3 regions of the Yimella sp. RIT 621 genome follow, and region 1 is predicted to be linked to each of the others. Evidence: predicted binding sites of a transcription regulator. Region 1 holds the regulator's gene; each other region holds the start of a gene.
What was found. Region 1 encodes HrcA, which represses chaperone genes, less so after heat shock. Its sites were predicted from a motif close to TTNGCACTCGNNNNNNNCGAGTGCNAA; they were not measured.
Positions count from the first base shown of each region.

Region 2: groES (co-chaperone GroES) is a predicted target of HrcA. The motif match lies at 1,541-1,567, and genes of this name have one in related genera.
Region 3: groL (chaperonin GroEL) is a predicted target of HrcA. The motif match lies at 4,069-4,095, and genes of this name have one in related genera.

Region 1 covers NZ_SEIP01000008.1:150,808-156,766, reverse strand. Annotated here, with positions in the region: gene EU513_RS09565 (PhoH family protein) at 1-579, opposite strand, end outside; gene EU513_RS09560 (16S rRNA (uracil(1498)-N(3))-methyltransferase) at 646-1,392, opposite strand; gene dnaJ (molecular chaperone DnaJ) at 1,389-2,507, opposite strand; gene hrcA (heat-inducible transcriptional repressor HrcA) at 2,517-3,527, opposite strand; gene EU513_RS09545 (DUF3097 domain-containing protein) at 3,659-4,534, shown strand; gene EU513_RS09540 (hypothetical protein) at 4,562-5,464, shown strand; gene nadA (quinolinate synthase NadA) at 5,621-5,959, shown strand, end outside.
Region 2 covers NZ_SEIP01000010.1:113,070-119,028, reverse strand. Annotated here, with positions in the region: gene EU513_RS11090 (methyltransferase domain-containing protein) at 1-591, opposite strand, end outside; gene EU513_RS11085 (metallophosphoesterase) at 591-1,493, opposite strand; gene groES (co-chaperone GroES) at 1,721-2,014, shown strand; gene groL (chaperonin GroEL) at 2,143-3,756, shown strand; gene shbA (RNA polymerase sigma factor ShbA) at 4,010-4,588, shown strand; gene EU513_RS11065 (hypothetical protein) at 5,166-5,642, opposite strand; gene guaB (IMP dehydrogenase) at 5,697-5,959, shown strand, end outside.
Region 3 covers NZ_SEIP01000006.1:139,629-145,587, forward strand. Annotated here, with positions in the region: gene EU513_RS07565 (aminotransferase class I/II-fold pyridoxal phosphate-dependent enzyme) at 1-425, shown strand, start outside; gene EU513_RS07570 (hypothetical protein) at 644-2,134, shown strand; gene EU513_RS07575 (DUF3263 domain-containing protein) at 2,281-2,571, shown strand; gene EU513_RS07580 (SDR family oxidoreductase) at 2,667-3,413, opposite strand; gene EU513_RS07585 (YbaK/EbsC family protein) at 3,490-4,017, shown strand; gene groL (chaperonin GroEL) at 4,254-5,879, shown strand.

The sequences.
Region 1 (5,959 bases):
CTCGTTGAGCGACCCGGGCAGGAAGCCAAGACGCTCGCCGGCCTCGACCGCCGGACGGGTCAGGATGATCCGGTCGACCTCCTTGGCCTGCAGGGCGGCCACCGCTTTCGCCATCGCGAGGTAGGTCTTACCGGTGCCGGCCGGGCCGATGCCGAACACGATCGTGTTCTCGTCGATCGCGTCGACGTACTCCTTCTGCCCCAGCGTCTTCGGGCGGACGGTGCGGCCGCGACTGCTGACGATGTTCATCGTGAGCACGTCGGCCGGGCGCTCGCGGGTCTTGCGGCGCAGCATGCCGATCGAGCGTTCCACGGCGTCACGATTGAGCGGGTGACCGGCGTCGACGATCGCGATGAGTTCGTCGAGCAGATCCTCGACCAGAGCCATGTCGCCGGGATCGCCCTGCAGCTGGATTCCATTGCCGCGGACCGCGATCACCAGCTTCGGGAACGCGCGCTCGATGGTGGTGAGCAACTCGTCGTTCGGCCCGAGCAACTGCACCATCGGCACATCCGGTGGTACTTCGACGGCGTGGGTCGCCTGGACGGTGTGCGGGGTGCTGTTGGTCGAATCTGTCATCGTGCGTCCCAGTCTACGTGCGGGTCCGATGGGTCTCATCCGAAATTCACGCCGGCTTCGAGTGGGTCAGTGGTGCGCCCAGCGGGTGCCCGACATGACGACCGCGAGAGCTGCCGGCCCGGCGCTCGACGAGCGCAGTACATGCGGTCCGAGACGGACGATCCGTGCCCCGGCGTCCTCGAGCACCGACAGTTCGGCGGGGCTGATGCCGCCCTCGGGTCCGACCACGATCGCGAGTTCTTCCACTCCGGCGAGGTCGACATCGGCCAAGGCAGTCGTTGCGTCCTCGTGCAGGACGAACACGGTGCGGCCGTTCGCCAGGCCGGCGAGCCCCCTGCGATCGAGCAACGGACCGACGACCGGGACGGTGGCCCGGCGGGACTGCTTGGCCGCCGCACGAACGACCAGCTCCCACTTGCGCGCAGCCTTCGCGCCGCGCTCGCCCTTCCACTGCACGATGCTGCGCTCGGCCTGCCATGGCACGACCTCGTCGACACCCAATTCCGTTGCGGCTTCGATGGCTTGGTCGTCGCGATCGCCCTTGGCGAGCGCCTGGACGAGGATCACACGCGGGAGTTGCGGAGTCTGTTGCTCGGTGCTGACGACAACCAGATCGAGCCGGTCCTTGTACGCCGCCGCCACCGTGCACTGAGCGACCGTCCCGGAACCGTCGGCGACCAAGACGGTTTCCCCCGGCTCGATCCGCTTCACGGTGGCCGCGTGTCGCCCCTCCGGGCCGTCGAGCACCAGCGGGGCACCGTCAGTGACACCGTCCAGGCGTCCGGCGTCGATCAGGAAGAGCGCAGCGGTCACTTGAACGCGTCGCGCAGCTTGCCGAACAGTCCCTTGTCGGCTCGCTGGAAGTTGCCCTCCGGACGCTCTTCGCCGCGGGCCGTGGCGAGCTGACGCAGCAGATCGCGCTGCTCGTCGGACAGGTTCATCGGGGTGCGGACGTTGGTGTGCACCAGCAGGTCGCCGCGCATGTTCGTGCGCAGGTGCGTGACGCCGAGGCCCTTGAGCGTGATGACATCGCCCGGCTGGGTGCCGGCCTTGATCTCCACGTCGCGCGGGCCGTCGAGGGTCTGTAGGGGCAGGTTGGCACCGAGGGCGGCCGCGGTCATCGGGAGTTCGACCGAGCAGTGCAGATCGTCGCCCCGACGTTGGAAGGTCTCGTGCTTGCGGACCCGCACCTCGACGTAGAGATCGCCGTTCGGGCCACCACCGGGGCCCACCTCGCCCTCGCCGCTCAGTTGGATGCGGGTGCCGGTGTCGACCCCCGCGGGCACCTTGATCTTCAGCGTGCGGCGGTCACGACGGCGTCCCTCGCCGGAGCAGTCCGGGCACGGCGACTCGACGACCTCGCCGTAACCGTGACAGGCACCGCACGGACGGGTGGTCATGATCTGGCCGAGGAAGGAACGCTGCACCTGCTGCACCTGACCGGCGCCCTGGCAGACGTCGCAGGTGCGGCGTCCGGTGCCCGGGCGGGAGCCTTCACCGTCGCACGTGTCACACAGGATCGCCGTGTCGAAGACGAGGTCCTCGGCGCCACCGAAAACGGCGGTCGACAGATCGATCTGCAACGGGACGAGGGCGTCCTGTCCGTGCTGGACGCGAGACCTCGGGCCACCCTGCGTACCGGCCGCGCCGGCACCGAAGAAGGCGTCCATGACGTCGGTGAAGCTGAAGTTGCCGCCGAACCCTGCGTGCTGACCGCCGAACGGGTCGGCGCCCATGTCGTACTGCTGACGCTTGTTCGGGTCGGACAGCACCTCGTAGGCCTGCGAGATCTTCTTGAACTCGGCCTCGGCCTCCGGCCCCGGGTTGACGTCGGGGTGCAACTTGCGGGCCTGCTTGCGGTAGGCGCGCTTGATGTCCTCCGCCGAGGAGTCGCGGGACACGCCGAGATCGGCGTAGTAGTCGTTCAACGAAGTTCCTTACTGCTCGAGAATTTCCGAGACGTAACGGGCGACCGCGCGAACCGCGGCTATGGTGGTGAGGTAGTCCATGCGGGTCGGACCCAGCACACCGATACCACCGGCGGTGTACGGAGCGCTGACGATCGATGCCGTCCGGAATCCGTCGATGGCGTTCTCGCCGCCGATCCGGACGTAGACGTCGTCGCCTTCCATCTGCTGCAGCAAACGCAACAGAACGACGTGTTCTTCCAAGGCGTCCAGCACCGGTCCGATGGTCTCTGGGAAGTCCTGCCCGGAGCGCACCAGGTGGGAGGTGCCGGCCATGACGACGCGCTCCTCACGCTCCTCGGCCAGGAAGTCGCGGATCACGCCGACGGACGTGGGAGTGGAGTCGTCGGGGTGCGAGTCAGGCTTCGCGCCGGCGCGGCGCTGCTCGGCCCAGGCGTCCAGCCGGTCGGCGGCGTGAGCGCGGGTGCGCCCTTCGGCGGCCTGGTTGACGACGTCGCGCAGGCTGAGGAGTTGGTCGGCGGTGTGGGCGATGGTCAGCACCCGCTGCTCCACCCGTCCGGTCGACATGATCAGCACGACCATGACCTTGGTGTCGGCGAGGCTGACGAGCTCGATGTGACGGACGGTGGCGGTGCCGATCGACGGGTACTGCATGACCGCGACCTGGTGGGTGAGCGACGAGAGCAGCCGGACGGTGCGGTCGACGATGTCGTCGAGGTCGACCGCCTGCTGCAGGAAGGTCTCGATGGCGACACGCTCGGAGCGTGACAGCGGCTTCATGTGGCCGAGTTGGTCGACGAACCGGCGGTATCCGGCGTCGGTTGGGACACGTCCGGCGGAGGTGTGTGGGGCACTGATCAGCCCCTCCTCCTCCAGGGCGGCCATGTCGTTGCGGATCGTTGCGGCGCTGACGCCGAGTTGGTGACGATCCAGCAAGGCCTTGGACCCGACGGGCTCGGAGGTGGCGACGTAGTCCTGCACGATCGCGCGCAGCACGTCGAGACGGCGTTGTTCGCTCATCGGTCCTCCTCACTGTTCGGGCTCGCTCGCGACTTTGGCACTCCGAGGGCACGAGTGCCAATTCTACGACCCGGCGCGAACCGCGCGTGTCACCCACGACGTGACCTGCGCCGCCGTCTACCGTGACGGCCGTGACAGACCGATACGGCTCCGATGTGCTCTCCTCCGACTGGCGCGCGCCCAAGCGTGGACGATCCCAGGAGGTCGCCGCGGAGCCCGACACGGTCGTCGAGGAGGTCGACACCGGGTTCGTCGGCGCCGTCGTCCGGGTGGAGAAGGTCGGCGGGATGCACGTGGTGCACCTGGAGGACCGACGCGGCAAGGTGCGCGCGTTCCCGCTCGGCCCGGGCTTCCTCATCGACGGACGCCCGGTGATCCTGACTCCCCCACGCCCGGCGGACGCGGCCGCGCTGGCGGCCGCACGCGCCACCACCACGCGTACGGCGAGTGGGTCGGTCGCCGTGGCCGACCAGCGGGCGAAGGTCGCGCTCGGCTCCCGGATCTTCGTCGAGGGCCGACATGACGCCGAGCTGGTCGAGAAGGTGTGGGGCCACGACCTGCGGGTCGAGGGCGTGGTCGTCGAGATGCTGGACGGCGTGGACGACCTGTCGGCCGTGATCCGCGATTTCGCCCCCGGGCCGGGGCGGCGCATGGGCATCCTCGTCGACCACCTGGTGCGGGGCACCAAGGAGCAGCGCATCGTCGACGCCGCGCGGGCGCTGCCTCAGTCGCGCGACCATGTGCTGATCCTCGGCCACCCGTACGTCGACGTGTGGCAGAGCGTGCGTCCGCAAAAGCTGGGTTGGACCAAGTGGCCGGTGATACCGCGCGGCACCTCGTGGAAGCACGGCATCCTTGCCGAGCTCGGCTGGCCGCACGCCTCTCAGGCTGACGTCGCGCGCGGGTGGAAGCGCATTCTCGGCACGGTCGACAACTACGCCGATCTGCAGCCGGAGCTGCTCGGCCGCGTCGAGGAGCTCATCGACTTCGTCACCGCTCCGGTCTGATCCGATTCACCTTGTAGGTTCTGCGTCATGACCTCTCGCCCGGCCGCGTCGCTGCATGCCGACCTGGTGGCGGTCGTCGTCTCGGTCGGCACCTGCGCGGGCGCGCCCGATCAGGGACCGATGGTGCTCGCCGCCGGCGATCCACTGCACCTTCCGGCGGGCCCGTTGCGCACCGACCACCACTCGCTGCAGAACGGCGCGCGAGCGTTCGTTGCGGAACAGACGGGGCACTCCCTGGGCTTCGTGGAGCAGCTCTATACGTTTGCCGACCTGGGCCGCGACGGTTCCGCCGGTCGGGCGGTGTCGATCTCCTACCTGGGGCTCACGCGGGCGGCCGCCGACGACGGCTGGCGCGATGTCTACGACCTGCTGCCGTGGGAAGATCGCCGTTCAGAGCGATCAATCGCGTTGTGCGACAAGCTGATCAGCGAGCTGCGCAGGTGGTCGACCGATGCGTCCGAACGCATCGCGCACATCTTCGGTGATGGTGAACTGCCATGGCGTCCCGAGCTGGCGCTGCAACGTTACGAGTTGCTCTGGGAGGCCGGACTGGTTGCGGATTCGCCCAACGCCGCTGACGGCGTCGACGGCCTCACCGGCCCCGCGATGCACTCCGACCACCGCCGCATCCTCGCGACGGGTCTGTCCAGGCTGCGCTCGACGATCCAGTACCGCCCACTCGTGTTCGAGCTCATGCCCCCGACGTTCACCCTGGGCGAGCTGCAGGCGGTGGTCGAGGCATTGGTCGGCGCCGGCCTGCACAAACAGAACTTCCGCCGCTCGGTCGAACAGCAGGCGCTGGTGGAGCCGACCGACGACACCTCTCGCGCCACCGGCGGACGACCGGCGCGGCTCTACCGCTTCCGTCGCGAGGCCATTGCGGCCCGTGGCCAGGTGGGCACCAAGGTGCCGATCCCCCGATCGCGCTGACCCGCGTCCGCCGCTGCGGGTACGGCCCACCCTCCGCAACCACTGCGCCTCTCACTGCAAACACAGCGCGTGCTCGCACGCGCAGTATTTGCAGTGAGCGATGTTATGCTCACTCCAAGCATTTACTCAATGTGAGCAAATAGGATGGAGCCGACGATGTCGACAGCCACGTACGAGAAGGTCCGCCACCTCATCCCCGAGGTCGAGTGGGCGGTTTTCGAGCCGGAGATCGAGGCGATCGAAGCGCTGAAGCGCGAGCACGACGCCGTGATTCTGGCGCACAACTACATGACGCCAGAGGTCTTCCACGGCGTGGCAGATATCGTCGGCGACTCCCTCGCCCTCGCCCGCGAGGCGCAGCACGTCACGGCCGGCACGATCGTGCTCGCCGGGGTGCACTTCATGGCCGAGACGGCAAAGCTGCTCAACCCGGCCAAGCGGGTGCTGCTGCCTGACCTGCGTTCGGGTTGCTCGCTGGCCGAGAGCATCACGCCG
Region 2 (5,959 bases), on a different contig from region 1:
AGCGGTGACGAAATTCCAGGACGGCAGGAGATCCTCCAGCCGGAAGGTGCGCCTGGTCCGGCCGGTGATGTCGGCAACGCCCGAGGTGCGCCGCGCCGGATCGAGCCAGACACCCACGTGTGAGGGGACGTCGACGGTCGTGACGTCCTCGACCGACACCGTCGTACCGCCGGGCAGGTTCGCGCGTGCGATCGCCGCGGTCGCAGGGTCCAGGTCGAATGCGTGCACGGCAAGTCCGGCGCGAGCGAATGCCCGTGCGTCCGAGCCGATTCCGCAACCGAGGTCGTACACGTGGTTCACGCCCGCGGCTGCGAAGCGGGCCGCGTGCCCGTCGGCGATGCGCGGACGGGTGGCCTGCTCGAGTCCGTCGGGAGTGAAGAACAGCCGCGCGGCGTCGGGTCCGAACTTCTCCACCGCCCTGTGTCGCAGCGCCGACTGTGTGAGCACGGCACTGACGAGTTCGGGATCGTGGCCCAGTGCGCGCAGTCGCGTCGTCAACGCCATCACCGAAGCAGGGTCGTACGACGGCAGCGAGTCGAGCAGCGAACGGCCGTCGTCCGAGAGGATTCGCTCGACGAGAGAGGCATCCATCAGGACGGCGTCCAGGTGGAGGACTTGCTGGAGAAGGCCTCGCGGCGCTCCGCCGGCGAGAGCGCGGCCAGCGCGTCCTCCACCTGCGGCGAGAACCCGCTGACCACCGGGGGAGAGCCGAGCGGAATGTGAGTGTGCACCAGCCCGTGCGGATGTATGTCGACCAGGTCGAAGCCTTGACGCCCGTCGACCCCGACCAGCGCTCCGTTCGGCGCCCCGCCGTCCAGGGAGTAGCAGGACGCGGCCGCCACCGAGACCGGGATGCCCGCGAACGTGCCGTGACAGCTGTGGTGCAGGTGCCCGGCCAGGATCGCCCGGACATCGCTGCCACGCAGCACCGATGCGAAGGCGTCCTGGTTGTCGAGGCCGATGACATTCATCAGGTCGACAGCCGAGACCAGTGGCGGGTGATGCAGCGCGAGCAAGGTGCCGTGCTGGCTGGGCGTACTCAGCCGGTCTGCCAGCCAGGCGATCTGGTCGTCGTCGATCGCACCGTGGTGGTAGCCGGTCACCGTGCTGTCCAGCGCGATCACCCGAAGACCGCGCAGGTCGTACACGCGATCCTGCGGCTCGTCGTCCACCGCGAGATCGAAGAGCCCGCGGGCGTACGGCGCACGTTCGTCGTGGTTGCCCATCACCCAGACGACCGTGCAGGACAACTCCTTCGCGGCGGGCTCGACGATCTCGCGCAGTGCGCGATATGCGTCCGGTTCGCCGAGGTCGGCGAGGTCGCCGGTGAACACCATCGCGTCGATGGACCGACCGGTGCGAACCACTTGGTCCAGGCTGCGGCGCAGGTTGTCGATCACGTCGATCACCCCGTGCAGCCGGCGCCCGTCCGCGAGCAGGTGCGGGTCGCTCAGATGGGCGATGGTGTGGGTCGGCTCGGGTCCGAATCGCATGTCCCCATCCTGCCCGCCCGAACGGAATGAAGAGTGTCGGACGGCAGTTAGCACTCGACGTATGCGAGTGCTAGATTCGCCAGTGGCACTCAGCCTGTGACAGTGCCGGCTCCGCAAAGGCTCAGGTCGACCCCCGCGACGGCGACCGGAGCACGGGAACCGGTGAGTCACAGGGCAAACTTCCGCCGCACGACGCGGTGGGTACAACGTAGAAAGGATCCGCTGTGGTGAACATCAAGCCGCTCGAGGACCGCATCGTGGTCAAGGCCGTCGAGGCCGAGCAGACCACCGCTTCCGGTCTGGTCATCCCGGACACCGCCAAGGAGAAGCCCCAGGAGGGCGAGGTCGTCGCTGTCGGCCCCGGCCGCTTCAACGAGGATGGTGACGAGCGCGTCCCCATGGACATCAAGGTCGGCGACAAGGTCATCTACTCCAAGTACGGCGGCACCGAGGTGAAGTACGGCGGCCAGGAGCTGCTGATCCTCTCGGCGCGCGACGTGCTCGCCATCGTCGAGCGCTGATCGGCCTCACGAGCATTCAAGGCGCCCCGGCTCGCCGCCCTCTGCGGGCCGCGATCCGGGGCGTCGCACATTCCCCGGTCCACCCAAGACCTCTCGAAAGAGATTGAAAGACAAGGACTTCCATCACCATGGCAAAGACCCTGGAGTTCAACGACGACGCGCGCAAGTCGCTCGAGCGCGGTGTTGACGCACTCGCCAACGCCGTCAAGGTGACGCTCGGCCCCAAGGGCCGCAACGTCGTCATCGACAAGAAGTGGGGCGCCCCGACCATCACCAACGACGGCGTCACCATCGCCCGTGAGGTCGAGCTGGACGACCCCTACGAGAACCTCGGCGCGCAGCTCGCCAAGGAGGTCGCCACCAAGACCAACGACATCGCCGGTGACGGCACCACCACCGCGACCGTCCTCGCCCAGGCGATGGTCAAGGAAGGTCTGCGCAACGTGGCCGCCGGCGCCTCGCCGTCCGGTCTGAAGCGCGGCATGGACAAGGCCGTCGAGGCCGTCAACGACCAGTTGCTGTCCAATGCCCGCGAGGTCGACGGCAAGGAAGAGATCGCTCAGGTCGCATCCCTGTCCGCGCAGGACACCACGATCGGTGGCCTCATCGCCGACGCGTTCGACAAGGTCGGCAAGGACGGTGTCATCACGGTCGAGGAGTCCTCGACGGCGGTGACCGAGCTCGACTTCACCGAGGGCATGCAGTTCGACAAGGGCTACATCTCGCCCTACTTCGTGACCGATCCGGAGCGGATGGAGGCCGTCCTCGAGGACGCCTACATCCTGATCAACCAGGGCAAGATCTCGGCGATCGCCGACGTCCTGCCGGTGCTGGAGAAGGTCGTCCAGTCGGGCAAGCCGCTGGTGATCATCGCCGAGGACATCGACGGCGAAGCGCTGTCGACCCTGGTGGTCAACAAGATCCGCGGCACCTTCAACGTCGTCGCGGTCAAGGCCCCCGGTTTCGGTGACCGTCGCAAGGCGATGTTGCAGGACATGGCCATCCTCACCGGTGGTCAGGTCATCGCCGAGGAGGTCGGCCTCAAGCTCGACCAGGCTGACCTGGACGTGCTGGGCCAGGCCCGCCGCGTCGTGGTCACCAAGGACTCCACCACGATCATCGACGGCCAGGGCGACACCGCCGACGTCGACGGTCGCGTGAAGGAGCTGAAGGCCGAGATCGAGCGCACCGACTCCGACTGGGACCGCGAGAAGCTCCAGGAGCGTCTCGCCAAGCTGGCCGGCGGCGTCTGCGTCATCAAGGTCGGCGCCCACACCGAGGTGGAACTGAAGGAGAAGAAGCACCGCATCGAGGACGCGATCTCCGCCACCCGTGCGGCGATCGAGGAGGGCATCGTCGCCGGTGGTGGCTCGGCGCTCATCCACGCCGTCTCGGCGCTCGACTCCCTGCAGCTCGAGGGCGACGAGGCCACGGGCGCGAACATCGTCCGCAAGGCGGCCGCCGAGCCGCTGCGCTGGATCGCCGAGAACGCGGGACTCGAGGGTTATGTCGCGGTGTCGAAGGTCGGTGAGCAGCCGCTGGGCAGCGGCCTCAACGCCGCCACCGGCGAGTACGGCGACCTGATCAAGGCCGGCGTCATCGACCCGGTCAAGGTCACCCGCTCCGCTCTGCGGAATGCGGCGTCGATCGCGTCGATGGTGCTCACCACCGACTCGCTCGTCGTGGAGAAGCCGGAAGAGGAAGAGCCCGCAGCGGCCGCAGGCCACGGACACGCGCACTGAGGCGGTCCATCCAGGTAAGCGCCCCGGTTCCTCACGGACCGGGGCGCTTCGCATTCCGGCATCGGCAGATCGACTGGCATTTGACCAGCACGGCAGGTGGATGCCTACTCTGGTGGGTGCGCCCCTCGGTCATCTGTCCAGGAGTTCGGCCGGGACGGGGTTCAGGAACCGACGACGAGGACTCGGGGAAGGCAGGATGAGCGGATCGCCAAACGCTGCCCACCGACCTGTAACAAACTGGGCCGCTCGCACGATGTCCCCATCGGAAGCGCAGATTCCCCTGCGGGACCTGGCTGCTGAGGCTCGTGCAGGAAGCGATGTTGCGGCGGCCGCTTTGATGGCAGGCGTCCACGAGATCGCGTTGCGCTACGCCCGAGCCCGGCTCGGCCGTTTCTCCGCGACCTCGGACGCCGCGGCAGACGTTGCTCAGGAGGTGTGTGTGGCCGTGTTGACCGCGCTGCCTCGATACGTCGACCAAGGCGCCCCGTTCGAGGCATTCGTCTATCGCATCGCTTCCCACAAGGTGGCCGACGCCCAGCGCGGCGTGCTGCGTGGTGCAGTGCCCAGCGATGATCTTCCCGAGCAGACCGACGCGCGACTGACCCCCGAGGAGCACGCGCTCGAGGCCGACCGATCGGCGCAGGTGCATGCCTACCTCGACCAGTTGAACGAACAACAGCGCGAGATCCTCACGCTTCGGGTTGCCGTGGGCATGTCTGCCGAAGAAACCGCCGCCGCCCTTGACATGACTCCCGGCGCCGTCCGCGTCGCGCAGCACCGTGCGCTTGCCCGTCTGCGCAAGATCATGACCGACACGAAGGATCAGCAGTGACGCCGCGCCTGGACGACATCCGTCGCGACGACGAGTGGCTGGACGCCCTCGGCGGTCGTCGAGGTGCGGAGGCGTCGAACGACGAAGCGATCGCGCTTCTCTCGGAGTGGGTCGAGGCGATCGATCACCTCCCCAGCAGGCCGGAACCGGTCGTCGGCCGTTACTCGCGCCATGGGCTCCTTCGCGGACGTCGCGGCACGGGCCCCAACCTGAGTCGTGTCGCGTCGGTCTCCGGTATTGCGGTTGCGGCCCTGTCGGTGAGTTCGGTGTCTGCTGCGGTCACCGGCACCTCGGTTCCGGTGTTCCGTGAACTCGGCACGGTCACCCGCGGACTCGTCGGCGCCGACCACTTGCCCCGCAAGGTCGAGGCGACCGGCGTACCTGCCGAATCATCTTCCAGCACAACACAGTCGGACGCCAGGTCCGACGACCGCGCCCACGAGCACTCCGGTACGACGACGCAGACGCAGTCGGCAACGAGCGATGACCCGACCTCGGTACCGCGAGCCCCCAGTACGCAGTGGGTCTGGACCGGCACGCAGTGGAAGCAGTCCACGACTTCGGTAGGTTCGACGAGTCAGCAACGTCCGACGTCCACGCGCGGGACGCGTCCGGTGCTGCCTCCCACCGGCACTTCCGTTCCGACGTCGACCAGCGTCCCGACCTCCACTTCGACGCCGTCGTCCACATCGTCGTCCACCTCGACGTCCACCTCGACGTCCACCTCGACGTCCACCTCGACGTCCACCTCGACGTCCACCGCGACCAGCAGTCCGACGACCTCGGGTCCGTCGACGACGAAGTCGACGAAGACCACCAAGACGACGCGTCCGACCTCTACGTCCACCGCGACAAGCACGCCCACGTCGACGGCAACGAGCACGCCGACGTCCACGTCAACCGACGGTCGGCGCGGGCGCCCGACCGCGCGTCCCACACTTCCGACGCCGCCGCAGCCGTCTCCGCGTGCCCGTACCGCGACCGCGAGCGAGAGTTCCGTCGTGACCGCGGACCAGGCCTCGGAGTCGTTGGCGAACGAGACCTTCACCGCCACCAGTCAGTGACCACCCTCGTCGCGTCGGCTCCCTCGGCTTCGTAGACTTGCACAATGACGTCTGCTGAGCCGACTGTGAGCGATGTTCCTGCGATCTTCGGCCAACTGGGCCTGACCTACGACGACGTGCTGTTGTTGCCGGGGGAGACCGATGTGATCCCCTCCGAGGTCGACACCACCTCCCGCCTCACCCGCGATCTGAAACTGCGCATGCCGCTGATCTCGGCGGCGATGGACACCGTGACCGAGTCGCGGATGGCGATCGCGATGGCGCGCCAGGGCGGCATCGGTGTGCTGCACCGCAATTTGTCGATCGA
Region 3 (5,959 bases), on a different contig from region 1:
CCCAACACGCCTCCTACCTGGACGTGCTCACCGGCTCCACCGATTGGAACCCCTCCGACTTCTCCATCGGCCTCACTCGTCGCGCTCGCGGCCTGCCGTTCTGGTTCTCGCTCGTGGTCAACGGCACGGACGCCTACACCGAGGCCATCGAGCGCACTCTCGAGGTGGCGCGGTTCGCCAACGAGGAGATCAAGAAGCGGCCGTACGTCGAACTCGTGCGCGAGGGTTCGCTCACCGTCGTGGTGTTCCGCCGGCTCGGCTGGTCGGCCGCCGACTACCAGCGCTGGTCGGACGACCTGCTGGAGCGCGAGGAGGCGTTCGTGGTGCCGACCTCGCACGAGGGCGAGACCCTTGCCCGGTTCGCGATCGTCAACCCCCTCACCAGTGAGGACGACATCACCGCGATCCTCGACACCATGGCCTGACTGCCCCGCGTATCCGCGCGGATTGTGTTGCTACCGGGCGGCGTGTACCTGCACCAGTTGGCCGTCGGGGTCGGTGATCTCGAGCATCGTGCCGAACGAGGTGTCGACCCGGACGTCGTGACCGGGGCCTAAGTCGCATCTTCTTTCGCAGGTGACGCGGTTGGTGTCGAAGAACGAAACCGCTGGGCTACTGGCGAGTCCGTGATTGAGTCGCCCTCATGAACACCAGCACAGGCGTCGTCTTCCCGGTCAGCAACACCGCCAAGATGGCGCAGGGGCAGGAGGAGCGCAGTTCGTCGGCCTTCGGTCGAGGGGTCGTCTCCGACGCGCTCGCCTCCGTGGACGAGCCGGGAGCTCTCGCTGTCCGTCGCGACACCGGGTGGCGCCGCGGCTATCCCCGACACTTCCGGCGCCTGGTCGAGGTGGGCGCGCGCGACCACCAGGCGGCGATGGCGATCGCCCGCGACGGACTGTCGGCGGTGCACGAGCGGATGTGCTGGCTTCCTGTGACCGGCGGGCACGACCGGCGCGTGGCCGAGGCCTTCGCGACTCCCAGTCCGCAGCCTGCCCTGGAGTCGGTGACGGTGCGCGGTGACGGCGATCCGGAGCGCGAATTCACCCTGCCCTACAAGGGAGATCGGCTCTCGGGGGCCAACCTGCGTCGCCGGTTGGACGACTGGGTCGAATCCGGCGTCATCGAACCGGGGGTGCGGGACGCGGTGGGTCAGGTGCTCGACCATCCGGAGTGGCTGGACGTCCGTGACCGCACGTTCGTCGTGTTGGGCGCCGGTGCCGAGATGGGTCCGTTGCGGTCGCTGCTTCGCTGGGGAGGACATGTCGTCGCGATCGACCTTGCCCGCCCGGGCATCTGGTCGCCGCTGTTCGACCTGGCCAGGTCGGGTGCGGGATCGCTCACCGCACCGGTCGGTCCGGCCGGGGTGGATGCGTCCGACCCGAGTCAGCATGCCGGTGCCGACCTGCTGCACGACACCGGCCGCATCGGCGACTACCTGATGGGCGTCGAAGGCCCGATGGTGCTCGGCAACTACGTGTACGCCGACGGTGGGGTGAACCTTCGTCTCTCGGCCGCCACGGACGCCCTTGCCGTGCACCTTTCGCAACGTCCGGACGTCGCGCTCGCCTACCTGGCCACACCCACCGACGTCTTCGTCGCGCCGGACGATGCTGTGTCGCAAGCCAATTCAGGACTCGACTCGGCGTTCCTGAAGTCGGTGCGTCGTCCGCTGCGTGCGCTGTCGGGAGGCCGGTTGCTGCAGCGGCAGTACCCGCCGATCGTCGACGGCCCCGCGATCAGCGACACGATCGTGCCGCAGCAAGGGCCGAACTACTTGCTGGCCAAGCGAATTCACCGCTGGCGCGCGACGGCCGCCGCGGCCGACGGGCAGCTGGTCTCGATGAACATCGCGCCGCCCACCCGCACCAAGAGCGTCACCAAGAACCGCGCCCTGGCTGCCGCGTACGCAGGCGCCCACCGGTTCGGCGTCGAGGTGTTCGATCCGTCCACCGCCAACACCCTCATGGCGGCGATGCTCGTCCACGATCTGCGCACCGGTGGCTACGCGGCCAAGGGCGACGTGTGGGCCGCCGAGGCGGCCGGCGCGGCCCATGGCGGGCTGTGGCGTTCGCCGTACGACCCGCGGTCCGCCCTCGGAATCGCGGCTGTACTCGGCATCGGAGGGGCCCGCTGAGGCCCTTTTTCGACTCATTCGTCACATCCGTCACAGGCTCACCGCCACAAATGACAACGGTGTCATTAGGCTCCTAGAATCGGCGACGGCTCGGCTTGCCCCAGCGGGCGAGCTGAGCACCAGACGTCCACGAGGAAAGGTCACCGATGAGCGCGGCGGAGCAGACGAGTGCACCCCAGGGTGCAGTGCTGACCGACCGTGACCGGCGGATCCTCGAGCTCGAGCGAGACTGGTTCCGCGCCCAGGGCTCCAAGGAGGACGCGATCCGCGACCGCCTCGGCATGGGCTCGACCGCGTACTACCAGGCGCTCAACGCATTGCTCGACAACCCGGAGGCGATGAAGGCCGACCCGCTGTTGGTCAAGCGCCTGCGCCGACTGCGTTCCAGCCGAATGAAGCAACGCAACGCGCGCCGGTTCGGTTTCGACGCACCCTGAGCCTGCCCAGCCCCCACAAATCGGCGTGAGTTTCTGCCCTTCGCCGGACGTGGCGAAGGGCAGAAACTCACGCCGATTCTCGGGTGGGGTCGAAGTCAGACGCCGCCGTTGAGCAGCACGCCACCGTCGACGGTGAGGGTCTGGCCGGTCATCCAGCCGGAGTCGTCCGAGGCGAGGAAAGCAACCACGCTGCCGATGTCCTCGGGCTCGCCAAGGCGCTTGAGCGGGTAGGGCTTGGCCACCTGCTCCTCGCGTCCGGAGTAGAGCGCCTCGGCGAACTTCGTCTTCACGACGGCCGGTGCGACAGCGTTGACCCGGATGTCCGGGCCGAGCTCGATCGCGAGTTCCTCGGTGAGGTGGATGACGGCGGCCTTGCTGACGCCGTACATCGCGATGCCCGGGGCGGGTCGCAGGCCGGCGACGGACGCGACATTGACGATCGAGCCGCCGTGCTCCTGCATCCACGCCTTGTGCACCAGCTTGACCCACTCCAGTGCGGACAGGACGTTGACCTCGAGGATCTTGCGCGACACCTCTGGCTCGACGTCGAGCAGCTTGCCGAAGACCGGGTTGATGCCGGTGTTGTTGATCAGCACGTCGATGCTGCCGTGCTTGTCGATCGCGGTGCGCACGACCTCTTCGCGGTGCGCGGCGTCGTCCGCCTTGCCGGCGACGTAGGACGCGCGCTCACCGAGTCCGGCGACGGCTTCCTTGAGGGCGTCCTCGCCACGCGCGGTGATGATGACTTTCGCGCCTTCGTCGACCAGGCGCTCGGCTATGGCCAGGCCGATGCCTCGGCTGGCTCCGGTGACGATCGCGGTCTTGCCCTCGAGACGGTTCATGGAGACCTCTTCTGTTCGTTTCGGTGGTTGTGTTGTCATCTTGTCGCAACCCGTACGTCCGACGAAGGAGTGGTCCATGTCCAGCGCTCGCGGAAACCTCGACTGGCAGCCCCTGGAGGAGCACCCCGGCCTCGTGGCGCCGACGGTCGCGGACGCGAACGCGCCCGGTCTGCTGGTCGCGCCGGTCGACGACTCGCTCTCCGACACCGCCGCGTTCTGCCAGGCGTACGACGTGACCCTCGAAGCGGCCGCGAACTGTGTTGTCGTGCAAGCGCGCCGGGGTGAGAACACCACGTACGCCGCCGTCATCGTTCGCGGCACCGACCGCGCCGACGTGAACAAGACCGTCCGCAAGCACCTGGACGCTCGCAAGATCACCTTCGCCGACCAGGAGCACACCGAAGCGGCGACCGGCATGAAATCCGGCGGGATCACGCCGGTCGGTCTGCCGGTGGACTGGCCGATCCTCATCGACCGGGCGGTCGCCGAGGGCGGGGAGTGCGTGATCGGCGGGGGAGTGCGCACGTCGAAGCTGTTGATCACCGGCGAAGCCTTGGCAGCGCTGCCGAACGCCGAGGTTCTCGACCTGACGATCGCCGGTTGAGCCGTCCGGTTCGCGTGTCCGGGAGTCCGCCGAAAATTCCCTGGCGTCCCGTTTGCACTCGCCCCGCGCGAGTGCCAATAATGGCGTTAGCACTCTCGGCATGAGAGTGACAGAACAAGTGGCAGTACGGCGAGGGTCACATCGCGCGGACGACGTAGGTCCGCAGCCGGTGCGGCTCGTCCGTCGCGGGCGTCGTGCCGCCAACTCGATACGCAATATGTGGGAGGAACCACCACATGGCCAAGACAATTGCCTTCGACGAGGAGGCCCGTCGCGGACTCGAGCGGGGTATGAACACCCTCGCCGACGCCGTCCGTGTCACCCTCGGCCCTAAGGGCCGCAACGTCGTCCTGGAGAAGAAGTGGGGCGCCCCCACGATCACCAACGACGGTGTGTCCATCGCCAAGGAGATCGAGCTCGAGGACCCCTACGAGAAGATCGGCGCCGAGCTGGTCAAGGAGGTCGCCAAGAAGACCGACGACGTCGCGGGTGACGGCACCACCACCGCCACCGTGCTGGCCCAGGCCATGGTGCGCGAGGGTCTGCGCAACGTCGCCGCCGGCGCGAACCCGATGGCGCTCAAGCGCGGCATCGAAGCGGCTGTCGCGGCTGTGTCCGAGCAGCTGCTGTCGCACGCCAAGGAGATCGAGACCAAGGAGCAGATCGCTGCCACCGCGTCCATCTCCGCTGCGGACCCCCAGATCGGTGAGCTCATCGCCGAGGCCATGGACAAGGTCGGCAAGGAAGGCGTCATCACCGTCGAGGAGAGCAACACCTTCGGCCTCGAGCTCGAGCTCACCGAGGGCATGCGCTTCGACAAGGGTTACATCTCCGGCTACTTCGTCACCGACACCGAGCGTATGGAGGCCGTCCTCGACGACCCGTACATCCTCGTCGTCAACTCCAAGATCTCCTCGATCAAGGACCTCCTGCCGCTGCTGGAGAAGGTCATGCAGTCGGGCAAGCCGCTGATGATCATCGCCGAGGACGTCGAGGGCGAAGCACTGTCGACCCTGGTCGTCAACAAGATCCGCGGCACCTTCAAGTCCGTTGCCGTCAAGGCCCCGGGCTTCGGTGACCGTCGCAAGGCCATGCTCGGTGACATCGCCATCCTCACCGGTGGCCAGGTCATCTCCGAGGAGGTCGGCCTCAAGCTCGAGACCGCCGAACTCGACCTGCTCGGCCGCGCTCGCAAGGTCGTCGTCACCAAGGACGAGACGACCATCGTCGAGGGTGCCGGCGACGCCGACCAGATCGCCGGTCGCGTCAAGCAGATCCGCGCCGAGATCGAAAACAGCGACTCCGACTACGACCGCGAGAAGTTGCAGGAACGCCTGGCCAAGCTCGCCGGTGGCGTCGCCGTCATCAAGGCGGGTGCCGCGACCGAGGTCGAGCTCAAGGAGCGCAAGCACCGCATCGAGGACGCCGTCCGCAACGCGAAGGCTGCCGTCGAGGAGGGCATCGTCGCCGGTGGTGGCGTGGCGCTGATCCAGGCGTCCAAGGACGCTTTCGGTTCGCTGTCGCTCGAGGGTGACGAGGCCACCGGTGCGAACATCGTTCGCGTCGCGGCCGAGGCTCCGCTGAAGCAGATCGCCCTCAACGCCGGCCTCGAGCCGGGCGTCGTGGTCGAGAAGGTCCGCAACCTCACCCCGGGTGAGGGCCTCAACGCGGCCACCGGCGAGTACGTCGACATGGTGAAGGCCGGCATCATCGACCCGGCCAAGGTGACCCGTTCGGCGCTGCAGAACGCAGCCTCGATCGCGGCCCTGTTCCTCACCACCGAGGCCGTCATCGCCGACAAGCCCGAGAAGGCTGCCCCGGCGATGCCGGGTGGCGACGACATGGGCGGAATGGGCTTCTGACCCAGGTCTGACCGACGCACGAAAGAAGGGGCGTAACCACGAACGTGGTTGCGCCCCTTCTGTTACATATCGCGTCTGGT